2 regions of the Kitasatospora sp. NPDC023118 genome follow, and region 1 is predicted to be linked to the other one. Evidence: riboswitches for the same ligand, from Rfam matches in the RefSeq annotation. Region 1 holds a riboswitch; the other holds the start of a gene.
What was found. Region 1 has a riboswitch for cyclic di-AMP ahead of ACZ3UD_RS15680 (glycoside hydrolase family 16 protein). Riboswitches for the same ligand answer to the same signal wherever they lie in the genome.
Positions count from the first base shown of each region.

Region 2: another riboswitch for cyclic di-AMP. It lies ahead of ACZ3UD_RS04510 (M23 family metallopeptidase); the one in region 1 lies ahead of ACZ3UD_RS15680 (glycoside hydrolase family 16 protein).

Region 1 is NZ_JBVHHW010000010.1:203,207-209,641, forward strand. Features, by position in the region: gene ACZ3UD_RS15675 (hypothetical protein) at 222-674, shown strand; gene ACZ3UD_RS15680 (glycoside hydrolase family 16 protein) at 759-2,246, opposite strand; cyclic di-AMP (ydaO/yuaA leader) riboswitch at 2,247-2,411, opposite strand; gene ACZ3UD_RS15685 (MoaF-related domain-containing protein) at 2,909-3,238, shown strand; gene ACZ3UD_RS15690 (alpha/beta hydrolase) at 3,320-4,462, opposite strand; gene ACZ3UD_RS15695 (TetR family transcriptional regulator) at 4,745-5,410, opposite strand; gene ACZ3UD_RS15700 (SDR family NAD(P)-dependent oxidoreductase) at 5,510-6,274, shown strand.
Region 2 is NZ_JBVHHW010000003.1:23,780-30,214, forward strand. Features, by position in the region: gene ACZ3UD_RS04495 (sensor domain-containing protein) at 75-812, opposite strand; gene ACZ3UD_RS04500 (GNAT family N-acetyltransferase) at 936-1,514, opposite strand; gene ACZ3UD_RS04505 (hypothetical protein) at 1,557-2,447, shown strand; gene ACZ3UD_RS04510 (M23 family metallopeptidase) at 2,543-3,391, opposite strand; cyclic di-AMP (ydaO/yuaA leader) riboswitch at 3,404-3,562, opposite strand; gene ACZ3UD_RS04515 (YiaA/YiaB family inner membrane protein) at 3,759-4,049, shown strand; gene ACZ3UD_RS04520 (alpha/beta fold hydrolase) at 4,108-4,968, shown strand; gene ACZ3UD_RS04525 (TetR/AcrR family transcriptional regulator) at 5,015-5,596, shown strand; gene ACZ3UD_RS04530 (PP2C family protein-serine/threonine phosphatase) at 5,729-6,435, shown strand, end outside.

The DNA of each region.
Region 1 (6,435 bases):
ACCCTGGTGCGGACGCGGCCCGCGACGGCGCGGGCGGCCGCAGCGCGAGGAAACGATGAGCGGTGGTGGAGCGCGGGCAGGGCAGGCATACGGGACTTCGGGGCGGATCCGGCGGCGCGGCCGACCGGGCCGCCGGGTTCACAGCTGTCACGGCGGCGGGTTGCGCGCTCGCGATGCTGACCGCCGGACCGTCCTGGGCCCTGCGGCCCGATACCCGGCCCGTGCCCCGGCCGGACCTGGAGGTCGCGCCGCTGAGCCCGGCCGCCGTGCCGTCCGTCTCCGACCTGGAGGTGATCCGGCTCGTCCCGGAGGCCGCCCCGCCCGGCGGCACCACCACGATCCACGCCTTCGTCGCGAACCGCGGCCCCGACACCACGGCCTCGCCGTTCGCCGTGATCGTCGCCCTGCCGGACGGCGTGACACCGGAGGGCCCGCACCTCCCCGCGAACTGCGAGGAACTGGGGGGCGGCCAGCGGGTGCGCTGCGTCTTCGGGCCCGGGCTGAAGGAGGGGCGCAGCGCGACCGCGCTCGTCCCGGTGCGGCTCTCCCCCGACCTGCCGACGGGCACGCTGACCGGCGGGTCGGTCGCGGTGCACAGCCCGGACGACCGGGACGAACGCAACAACCGGCAGCCGTTCGACCTCACGGTGGTCGAGACGGCTGCCGGTTCCTGAGAGCGGCTGGTTCCGGGGGTACGTGCGCCGTGCGCCACGTGCGCTACGTACGCGCGTGCTACGTGCGGTCAGCTGCAGATGCGATCAGCGGTAGACGCGCACGTAGTCGGCGGAGAAGGTGATCGGGGTGTTGCCCTGCGGCGCGGGGTGGTACTTGCCCGCGCACACCGAGAGGTTGAGGATCAGGTACGCCGACCAGTTGGCGCCGACGCCCTTGCCATCCGAGAACACCTTGACGCCGTTGACGTACCAGTCGACCGAGTTGGCGCCGTAGTAGGTGCCGATGGTCACCCACTGGTCCTTCGCGACGGCGTTCGCGTCGGTGTAGTAGTCGGGGTTGCCGGGGTTGACGTGGTTGGTCAGCTCCAGCAGGTTCGGGTTGTCGGGGTGGTACTCGAAGGAGTCGATCTCCCCGTTGCCGTTCTTCCACGTCCACAGGGCCGGCCAGGCGCCGGTGCCGGAGGGCAGCTTGACCCGGGTCTCGGCGTAGTCACCGGTCTTGACCTGGAAGCCCTCGGCGGAGCCCTCGGTGGTCAGGAAGCCGGTGTTCCAGGACTGCTGGCCGTTCTCCAGGGTGGGCCCGCCGGGGGCGGCGGTGAAGGTGGCGACTCCGTTCGCGACGGTGACGTTGTTCTTGTTCAGCCAGTCGAGCTTGTTGTCGTCCGGGTTGTGGTTGCCGTACTTGTACGAGGTGCTCTTGTCGCCGACCCAGCGCTGACCCCAGTTGATCGGGCCGTTGAACTCGTCGGACCAGGTCAGCGACTTGCCGGCGATCGGGGAGGACGGCGCCGGGGTGCTCGGGCTCGCGGTGGCGCTCGGGGTGCCGGTCGGCGACGGCGCGGTCGTCGGGGACGGGGTGGCCGTCGGCGACGGCGCGGTCGTCGGGGACGGGGTGGCCGTCGGCGACGGCTTGGTCGTCGGGGACGGGGCGGTGGTCGGGGACGGGGCGGTGGTCGGGGACGGGGCGGTGGTCGGCGACGGCGTGGCCGTCGGCGACGGGGCGGTGGTCGGCGACGGCGTGGCCGTCGGCGACGGGGCGGTGGTCGGCGACGGCGTGCTCGTCGGGGACGGCGTGCTCGTCGGCGACGGGGTCGGCGTCGACGTACCGGCGGCGGAGACCACCAGCTGCTGCGAGGGCAGGTTGTGCCAGGTGTTTCCGAAGTCCTGCCAGAAGCCGAACTGGGTGTACGTCCCGGCGGGCAGGGTGCGCGCGCCGCTGGTGAAGTTGACCCCGCTCGGGCAGATCTGCAGGTTGGTGGCGTTGCCGGGGAAATCGAGGTTGGTGCCGCGGGCGTCGCGCACTCCGACGCCGACGGTCTTGACGACGAAGCAGGAGGAGGAGTGCAGGCCGAGCGAGGCAGTGGTGGCCTTGCCCGCGACCATGGTGGCGGGGGCGAGCCGGTCCTGGGTGACGGTCGGGCCGGTGGCCGCCTGGGCGCCGGAGACGGGCGGCAGTCCGAGCAGGCCGGCACCGCTGATGGCGAGCGCCCCGGTGGCGGCAAGGGCGGCGTCGCGGCCGCGGTGGGACGGACGGGCGTGGCGCGGCGCGCGGCGGCGGGCAGGCTGGTGCATGGGAGTCCTCTGCGACGCCTGCGAGGTGAGCTGTCGGATTCGGGCTGCAGTTGCCCGGCCGCCTGTGGAGCGGCTTCACCCCTAGCCGCGGCCCGCGTGCGAGAGCGCAGGGCCGGGCGCTGACCTTGGTTCCCCCGCTCCCGTCCGCTGTGGTGCTCGGTTGCCCGCCGGCGGGTGGACAGGACTCGGCGTCCCGGCGGCGGGGTCCGCGAGGGCGGACGACCGTTGCAGGCTAGGCAGGCCGTCCGTAAACGGACAACTCCGTCGGGCCGGTTGTCGCACAGCTCACAGTGGCGTCGATCAACGACGCTGCGTGGTAGCTGAGTTGATCAACAGCGCCGATCAAGCATGGCGATCGAGAGCGCCGATCGAGTCGATCGAGTGCGGCGATCAGCCGGAGTAGATCTCGCCGTTGCCGAAGCAGGTGCGGCGTGCGACGCCCAGGTGCCGGTCACAGACCGCGACGGGTGACGCGGTGGCGGACCGTACCGTGGCGTGGGGCCGCCCAAGTCGGCCCGGTCGGATAAATTGGAGCCCTGACATTTTCCGCCGTGCACAAGTGCCCGAGCCGATCCGCACGACCGCACGACCTGCACTGTCTGTACGACCTGCACGCCCCGCACGGTCCGCCCCACGCTCCCGAAAAGAGGTCCCGCCCCACCATGACCGCGTCCCTGCCCGCCTTCGCCGGCCGTACCTACGTCTTCCGGGCCGACAACGGCGCGGCCTTCCGCAACACCTACTCGGCCGACGGCAAGCGGCTGCGCTGGGAGGGCCTCGGCGAGTCGGCAGGCCAGTGGGAGGACGTGCTGCTGCATGTCGCCGAGGTCGCGCCGGAGATCTACTTCGTCAGCTGGACGGAGCAGAGCGGGATCACCGTCAGCCACGTCATGGACCTCAACAAGCTGACCGTGCGGGCCTTCTGGACCTTCGAGGGCGAGGGCGGCCGGGTCGGGCAGCTGCACGCGGGGACGCTGGAGCGGGTGGCCTGAGCCAGGCTGAGCGTGAACTGAACCCCCGGGCTGGTGGCTCCGGGGGTTCAGTTCACGCTCAGCTTCTCGGACCGTTCGGCGTCAGACGGCCTGGTTCGGCACCTTGAGGTGGTCGGACAACCACTCCAGCGAGGACGGCAGCAGCGCGCTCCAGGTCTCGAAGTTGTGACCGCCGTTCTCCAGCATGCTGTAGGAGACCTTCATCGGGCTGTGCACCGCGTCGATGAAGGCCTCGGTGTCCTGCCGGTAGTTGCCGTCGCCCTTCTTGGTGCCGGCCAGCAGCACGGAGACCTTCGGCTGGGGCATGTTCTTCAGCCGCCACATCAGGTTGGCCTCGTCTCGGCGCTGCTTGCTGCCGCCGAAGAGGTCGCCGGTGGTCGGGTCGTCGGCGGCGTCGTAGTAGGCGGACAGGGCGACGGCGGTCGGGAAGACGTCCGGGTGGCGCATAGCCAGCTTGAGTGCGCAGTAGCCGCCGGTCGAGTTGCCCATGAAGGCCCAGGCCTGCGGGTCGGTCGACACCCGGAAGCTCGCCTGGATCGCCGAGGGGACGTCCTTGCTGAAGTAGGTGTCGGACTGGGCGCCGTTCGGGATGTCCTCGCACTCGGTGTCCTGCGGCAGGGCGGGCGAGGGGCGCATCAGGACCATGACGGTCGGCTGCATCCGGCCCTCCTGCAGCAGCTTGAGCGCGGCACCCGGGTAGTTGAACCGGGTGATCAGGTTCTCGGCGATCCCGGGGAAGCCGGTGCTGACGATCACGGCCGGGAACTGCTTCTGCGCGTACTCGGGCTGGAAGTACTGGGGCGGCAGGTAGACGTAGCCCTCGGTGGACAGCCGGCTGACCTTGCCGTCGATCCGGATCTTGCGGATCTCACCGGACTGGCTGGGCTCGCGGCCCAGCGCTCCCCCGCCCTGCACCGAGGCGTGGCCGATGGTCTCGACCATGAGGCGGCCGGCGGCGTCCGCCTTGTTGTGGATCACCACCGGGCCGGTGCTACCGGTGCCCAGCAGGTCGCCCCAGCTGCTGTAGAAGGCGAAGTAGTTGTTCGCCACCAGACCGAGCGCGGCGAGCACGGCGAGTTGGGTGGCGAGCAGCGCTCCGATCCGACCGAACACCGCCTGCCAGGACTTCTTGGCGAGTCTGGGCCACAGCCAGACCGTGCAGGCCATCATCACGACGGCGATCAATATGGCCAGCGCCAGCACCTTGTGGCTCGTCAGACCCATGTCCTACTTGCTCCCACGCCTCGAACTCCCCGCCCCCCTCCGATCAGGACATCCGAGGAGGTCACCCCGGTTCCCCCGCCGGGGCGCGCGATCACCAACCCTAGCGGGAGCTTGGAGAAAACTGAGCACTGCCCGACAGTCAGCGGGGAGCGGGCAGGGAGCCGACTGAGAGCCGTCGGAGAACAGATGACAGCGTTCAGATTTCAGATGACAGAGAACAGATGACAGATTTCGAAATCTGTCATCTGAACGCCGAATCCCGTCGGCCGCCAGCCACCCTCGCTACTCCCCGCCCACCCGCGCCCAGAGCCCCAACCCCGCCGTGAGCTCCCGCATGCAGCGGGCGCCGAGGTCCTGCGGGGAGCCCGGGCCGGTGACAGGGGCGTCCGAGGAGGCCCACTGCTCCAGGGCCACCCGGATCGCCGCCGTCGCCGCGGCGGCGGCCAGCCGGAGCTCCAGCGGGTCGGTGCCGACCGGGCAGCGGTCGGCCAGGACCGTCCGCAGCCGCTCCTCCGAGCCCGCGTGGACCCGCTGCCAGGTGCCGTCCAACCGCGGGTCGCGCAGCAGACTGCGGGTCCAGTGCATCGCCTCGACCGCCGCGTCGTCGGCCGGGGTCAGCGACGCGACCGCCGAGCGCTCCAGCACCTCGCGCAGCGGCAGGTCCGCCGAGCTCTCCGCCAGCAGGTCCACCCAGCGCTGCCCGCCAGCCGCCAGCAGCGGCGCGACGGCGTCCTCCTTGACCGAGAAGTAGCGGTAGAAGGTGCGCAGCGAGATGCCCGCGGCGAGGGCGATCTCCTCCGCGGTGGTCGCCTCGGCCCCCTGCTCGGCGAAGAGCTCGGCGGCGGTGCGGGCGATCTCCAGCCGGGTGGCATCACGGCGGCGCTGAGTCAGGGAGGGGCGTCCGGTCACAAGGGCCAGCGTACGCAGTCGATCATTCAGATGGCACATCGCGCCGAAAAGTCACATCGAGACTTGTTGGCACGTCATGCCACATGGGCGTACCGTGTCGTTCGAGGTCGAGAGACCACGAACGAACGGAGTACCACCATGGATCGCTTCAGCGGACGGAACGTCCTGATCACCGGCGGCGGCTCTGGCATCGGCCAGGCGACCGCGCACCGGATCCTCGCCGAGGGCGGGAAGGTCGTCGCCGTCGACGTCAACGAGGACGGCCTGAAGAAGACCCTGGACCGCGCGACCGCCGACGGCACCGCGGACCGCCTGACCATCCAGGTGCTGGACATCTCGGACGAGGCCGCGGTCGTATCCGGCGTGGCCGAGGCGATCGCGGCGCTCGGCGGCCTGGACGTGTTGGTCAACGCGGCCGGCATCCTCCGCTCCTCGCACACCCACGAGACCACCCTGGAGTTCTGGAACAAGCTCCTCGCGGTGAACCTGACCGGCACCTTCCTGGTGACCCGCGAGGCGCTCCCCGCACTGCTCGCGACCGACAAGGGCGTGGTGGTCAACTTCAGCTCCACCTCCGCGAGCTTCGCCCACCCCTACATGGCCGCGTACGCCGCGACCAAGGGCGGCATCCAGTCCTTCACCCACGCGATCGCCTCGGAGTACTCGAAGCAGGGCCTGCGCGCGGTCTGCGTCGCGCCGGGCAGCATCGACAGCGGCATGACCAACAACCCCGGCCTGCCCGCCGACGCCGACTTCAGCCTGCTCGCCAAGCTCTCCCCCGCCATCGGCCAGGGCTTCGCGGGTCCGGAGACGGTGGCCGGCGTGATCGCCATGCTGGCCTCCGACGACGGCGCCTTCGTCACCGGCACCGAGCTGCGGATCGACGGCGGCACCCACATGTGACCCGCCGGCCCGGCGGACGACACGACGGGGCCTGTGCCTTCCCCCATACGGCACAGGCCCGTCGCGCGTACGCGGGCCGGTCAGGCCAGCGGCTTCGCCATCAGCAGTTCGTTGCCGCGGAGCGCGGCGCGGCGCAGCACCCGGCCGGGACGTCGACGGCC
Region 2 (6,435 bases), on a different contig from region 1:
ACGGGCCGGCCCCGACCGCATCCGGAGCGCGGGCGGGGCCTGGACGGTGGGCGGGGCCTGGACGGTGGGCGGGTTCAGCGCCCGAGCAGGCCCAGGGCGGCGGCCCGGTTGACGTTGGTCAGGCCGCGGACCAGCTGCGCGGTCAGGAAGACCAGCAGCAGCCCGGCCACCGAGAACGCGGCGATCTGCCAGGTGCCCTCGATGTAGTGGACGTGCCGGACGTGGTCGCTGTCGGTGAAGTCGTACAGCCGGTAGCCACGCCAGTCGGTGTAGGTCGGAAAGACCCAGTGGTAGGCGGGGTAGAGCGCCATCGTCCAGCCGAGCAGCAGGAACACCAGCGTCATGGAGAAGCTGAACACCGCCCACGGGAACATCACCACCTGGTACAGCACGGCCTTCCAGCCCGCCACGTCCGCCAGCCGAGCGGTGATCGCGCCCCAGCCACCCGGACGGACCTGGCGCACCGGCGCCGAACCGGGCACGTCCAGGCCGAGCATGCCGCGCACCCGGGCCCGCTCCAGCCGGCCGAAGCCGCGGGCGACGGTGGTCAGGCTCGCCAGCACGGGCAGGCCGAGGACGGTGACGAAGGTGCCGGCTCCGAAGCAGAACATGGTGATCGCGACGGTGAAGCCGGCGATCGCCACCGGCAGGCCGGTGAGCGCGTAGCCGATCTCGCGGTAGTAGGACGCGGAGAACGGCGCCCGCCAGAACGGCGGCGGCTGCTCGGTCCGGCGGGCCCGCGCGGGGCGCGGGTCGTCGTGACCGCCCAGGACGTCCCACCCATGGTCCAGCGTGCTTCGGCTGCTGCTCATGTCCCGGCCCCCGGCCCCTCGTTCTCGCGGTCGTTCGTACTCGCTGACGTCGTACAGTCTGGCGGAACCGCAGGTCGGGGGGCATCCGGGGGACCGGCGCATCGGGGGTGGGGTTAACCCCACCTATCCTGAGGCGAGGGGGCCGGTCCACTCGTCGACGAGCAGCGAGTACAGGTACGAGTCCGACCAGACGCCGCCCTTGTGCAGGTCGTGCCGCACCCGCCCCTCCAGCTGGAAGCCGAGCCTGGTGAGCACCCTGGCGGAGGCCGTGTTGTCGACGTCGACCCGGGCGGCCAGCCGGTGCAGCCCGAGCGGGCCGAAGGCGAGCTCGCAGAGCAGCCCGGCGATCTCGCCCGCGTAGCCGCGGCCCCACACCCTGCGGCTCAGCACGTAACCGAGGTGAGCGGAGCTGTACTTGCCGAGGGTGAGGCTGGCGTGCGCGATCGGCAGCGCGTCCGCCGGGTCCTCGGCGTCCTCGCGCCGGACGACGGCGAGGCGGTAGGTGTCCCGCTCCTCGGCCATCGCCTCCTCCAGGTACAGCTCGATCTGGTCGGCGCAGGTCTCCCGGTCACGCGGCTCGAAGGGGAGGTAGCGGGTCACCTCCGGGTCGCTGTACAGCGCGTACAGCGCGTCCAGTTCCTCCGGGGTGTGGTGGTACTCGCGGATGGCGAGCCTGGGGCCGGTGAGGCGTACGGGGACCATGGCTGCCGACCCTACCCCCGTCCGACGGCTACCGTTCGGAACATGAACGACGAAGACCTGCGGCTCGCCCCGCGCACCAGGGCCGCCGACCTGCTCGACTGGGCGGCCGAGCAGGACCGCGCGCCGGTGGCCGAGGAGCCGCTGCGCACGGTGCTGGCGCTGCTGGAACTGGGCGAGGGCAGGATGCACGACGGCTGGCCCGAACTGACCTCCAACGCGGTGGAGCACCTGCTGTACGAGCGGCTCCACCTCTACGTCCAACCCGCCCCGGATGCGGACCCGCTCGCGTACGGCGACGCCGTGCGGCTGCTGATCGACCACCAGCGGGCGGCGAAGCGGCTCAACGCCAAGCGCCAGGAGCGGCTGCACGCCGAGGCCGAGTGGCAGGGCGAGGTCGCAGCCGGGCTGCTGCGCCGCGCCGACCTGGTCACCTGGCCGCGGCTGTACGCGGTGCTGCTGCACGCCCACGGCGTGGACACCGCGGACGAGGCGGCGGTGCGGAACTGGCTGGCCGGCTTCGCCGGGCTCGGCGAGGAGGAGCGGCTGGCCGGGTTCGAGGCGCTGGTGCCGACCGGCTGGCTGGACGAACCGGACGAGCAGGGCTGGGGGCCGGGCCGGGTGCTGTCGGTCGGCATGGCCACCGACGGCGCGCGGCGACTGCTGGAACAGGGCCTGATGCGGCGCAGCTACCGCAACCTGGCCGAGCTGAACGCGCTGGGGCGGCCCATGCCGGACGAACTGGCCGGGGGCTTCGGGGAGTTCGAGACGGCGGCGGCCGAGGTGGCGCTCGACCTGATCGGCGAGTGGACGGTGCCGGGGCTGCCGCGGCTGCTGGTGGAGGAGTTCCCGGAGCTCGCGCCGGAGCCGGGGGCGGAGGAGATCGACGCCTACCTGGCGCAACTGCCGGCGGAGTCGGCGGAGTCGGCGGAGTGAACGGCCGAGGGCCCCGGGTGTCCGGGGCCCTCGGCCGTCGCGTCAGGGGCTCCCGCTTCTCGTCGGGGCTCCCACCAGGAGTTCAGGGGGTTCCGTCAGGGGTTGAGGCCGCGCTGCTGGAGCCAGGTCTCCGGGTCGACCGGGGCACCGCCGCCCGGACGGACCTCCAGGTGCAGGTGCGGGCCGGTGACGTTGCCGGTCGCGCCGACCTTGCCGATCTGCTGGCCGGCACCGACCGCGCCGGAGCCCTTGATGATCGAGGAGAGGTGGCAGTACCAGATCTCGGTGCCGTCGGGCAGGGTCTCGACGATCCGGTAGCCGTACGCGCCCGACCAGCCGGCCGAGGTGATGGTGCCCTGGCCCACCGCGTGGACCGGGGTGCCGGTGTCGGCGGCGAAGTCCAGGCCGGTGTGCAGGTGGGCCCAGTAGCGGGCGCTCTGGCCGTAGTGGGCGGAGAGGTTGTAGTCCTTCACCGGCAGGGTGAGGGCGGCGGTCTTGGCGCGCTCGGTCTCGTCGGCGGCGCGCTTGGCGTCGGCCTCCTTGGCGGCGGCCTTCGCCTCGGCCTCCTTCGCGGCCTGCAGGCGGGCGCCCTCCTCGGCGGCGGTGCGCTGGCTGTCGGCCTGCTGCTGGATGCGGGCGGCGAGCGCGAGGCCGGGGTCGGCGGCGAGGGTGACCGGGGCCTCGTCCGCGGCCTCGACGGCGGGCGCGGCGGCCGGGGTGGCGGAGGCGAAGCCGGTGGCGCCCAGGGTGGCGGCGACGGCGGTGACGCCGAGCAGCGGGGAGGCCCCGCGGGTCTGACGCGGCATCCGGTGGCGGTTGGCCTCGGCCTCCGGGGCGAAGTCGTCGGTGCCGAGGGACTCGGTGCCGTCCGGGCCGGGGTGGTCGAGGAGCTGGGTACCGGCCGCGGGGCCGGCCGGGTGTGCCGGGGTGTGCGTCGACGCCACGGAGGCGCGCTCCTTTCCTTCCTTCGCGCCTACCGGGTTAGCTGACGGGTTCGGAGCAGGAAGGTCTCCTACGGCCGGGCCGGGGCCCCGCCGATTCACCCCAAGGAACGTGGTTCCCCGGCTCCCTGACCTGCCCGGAGGCCGGTCGGCGGGATTAGGCGACGGCGCACGGTGCCGTCTGGGTACGGCGTTGACGACCGCGCTGCGTTATCAAACGTTAATCCTAGGAGGCCCTGATTCCAAGCCATCCGTCCGGGACGGCTGGGGGGCAGGTGGTCGGACGTCAACGAACGACCCGTCATCCACCCAGTCTATCTGAGTACTCCTACTCATGTGCGGCCCGGCCGCGCCGCCGCATCCTGACGCCATGAGCGCACCGATGCAGTCACGCACCACGGCCGCGTACTACGTCCAGGCCGTCCTCTCGTTCGCGATCTCCGGCGGGGCCCTCGCCGCCGGGATCGCCTACCTGCCCGTCGGCGGGTGGACCAGGGCCTTCCTCGGGATCGGCCTCCTCTACACCGTCACCTCCGCCTTAACGCTGGCCAAGGTGATCCGGGACCGGCAGGAGTCCTCGGACACCGTCGCCCGGGTCGACCAGGCCCGACTGGAGAAGCTGCTCAGCGAGCACGATCCGTTCCGGGTCGAGGGGGCCTGAGCCGCCCCCGGGACACCGGGGGAAGGGGTTGACGGCTAAGGCTATTAGCCATAGCTTTATGGCTATCGGCAGCACCGACCCCGTGGAGACCACCGTGAACGGCACCATCACCCCGAGCACCCAGTACCTCGACGTCCCCGGCGGCCGGATCGCCTTCGACGACACCCGGCAGGGCGACGGCGCCCCCGTCGTCCTGCTCCCCGGAATGCTCGACAGCCGCCGCGCCTACCGGCACCTGCACCCGCTGCTCACCGCCGCCGGGCGCCGGGTCATCACCGTGGACGTGCGCGGCTTCGGCGAGTCCTCGATCGTCTGGGACGACTACAGCCCGGCCGCCGTCGCCACCGACGTCCTCGCCCTCCTCGACCACCTCGGCATCGAGCGGGCCGTCCTGGTCGGGCAGTCCTACACCGGGGCGACCGTGGTCAAGCTCGCCGGGGACGCGCCCCAGCGGGTCGCCGGAATCGCGCTGATCGACGCCTTCGTCGAGCACCGGGCCAACGCCCTGATGCGCGGCGTGATGGCCGTCATGGGCACCGCGATGGTCCACTGGCCGGCCGTCTGGGGCTTCTACCTGCGCAAGATGGCCTTCCCCGGCCCCCGGCCCGCCGACCTCGACGCGTACGTGGCCGGGCTGGTCGCCGACCTGCACACCCCCGGGCGCAAGACCGCCACCCGCGGACACGTCACCGGGGACTCCGCGCCGATCGGCTGGTGCGCGGCCGTCCGCTGCCCCTCGCTCGTCCTGATGGGCGGCAAGGACCCCGACTTCCCGGACCCGGCGGCCGTCGCCGAGCGCCAGGCCGCGGCGCTCGGCACCCGGCAGGTGATGATCGAGGGGTCCGGCCACTACCCGATGGCCGACAACCCGCAGGCCGTCGCGGACGCCCTGCTGCCCTTCCTCGCCGAGCTCGTCTGAGCCCGCCGAACCCGCCGAACCGCAGCCGTACGGAGAAACCGAACCCATGCCCCGAGTAGGACTGACCCCGGACCAGGTCGTCGACCACGCCCTCGCCCTCATCGACGAGCAGGGCGCCGAGGCCCTCACCCTGGCCTCCGTCGCCGCCCGCGCGGGAGTCGCCACCCCCTCCCTTTACAAGCACGTCAGCGGCGGCCTGACCGAACTGCGCCGGCTGATCGCCGTCCGGGTCACCGAGGAACTGGCCGACCGGCTCGCCGAGGCCGCGGTCGGCCGCAGCGGCGACGACGCCGTCACCGCCGTTCTGCGCGCCTACCAGGCCTACGCCACCGAACACCCGCACCGCTACACCGCCCTCCCCCAGGCCCCCCAACCCGACGACGACCTCACCCGCGCGGCCACCCGCCTCGTCGGGGTCATCATCGCCGTCCTCCGCTCCTACGGCCTCGACGGCCCCGAAGCCATCCACGCCGCCCGCACCGTCCGCTCCCTCGCCCACGGCTTCGCCTCCCTCTCCATCACCGGCGCCTTCCAACTCGCCGAGGACCTCACCACCACCCACAACCGCCTCGTCACCACCCTCACCACCGGCCTCCACACCTGGCCGAAGGCGGAGGAAGAGGAGTAGGACGTCGGGCCCGCCGACTTCTGACGCGGGGCGGGTGGGGGTTCGGGGGGGGTGGTGGGGGTGGACGGGCTAGTGTGGCGGGCTGACTGGTGGTCACGACAGGGGACCGCCCACGCTTGGCGGAGGTCCCGGGTGCCCGCACTGGTAGCGAGGGCGCGGCGGTGGTACGGGCAGCTGCTGGACGGGGACATACGGGCGGGGCGGGTGGCGCTGGGGGTGCTGCTCGGGGTGACGGTGGTGCTGGGGGTGCTGCCGATCCTGATGCCGTACGGGTGGCCGCCGTCGGCCCTGGTGCTGCCGGTGGTGGGTGGCGGGCTGGTGCTGCGGCGGGGGCAACTCCTGGTGCTGGTGTGCGCGGCGCTGGCGGGCAGTGTGCTGGGGGCGGTGGTGCAGGACCCGCGCGGGGTGCGGCTGGGGGTGACGGTGGTGCTGGCCGCGACGGGGGCGACGGTGCTGTCGGCGAACCGGTTCCGGCACCGGCTGGGGCTGCGCGGCACCCAGGGCGACACGATGCTGCTGGAGCTGGCCGAGCACAACCGGACGCTGTCCCGCCTCCCGGAGCGGCTACTGGACTGGCACTTCGACAGCGAGCTGGCCCCGGCCGGTGGCGCCTCCTTCTCCGGGGACTTCCTGCTCTGCGCCCACCGCCCGGAGGAGGACCTGCTGGAACTGGTGCTGGTGGACGTGTCGGGCAAGGGCAGTCGGGCGGCCGCCCGGTCGACCCACCTGTCGGGCGCCTTCGCGATGCTGCTCGGCCGGGTGCCGCCGGAGGCGTTCCTGCCGGCCGCCAACGACCACCTGGTCCGGATGGGCTGGGAGGACGACTTCGCCACCGCCGT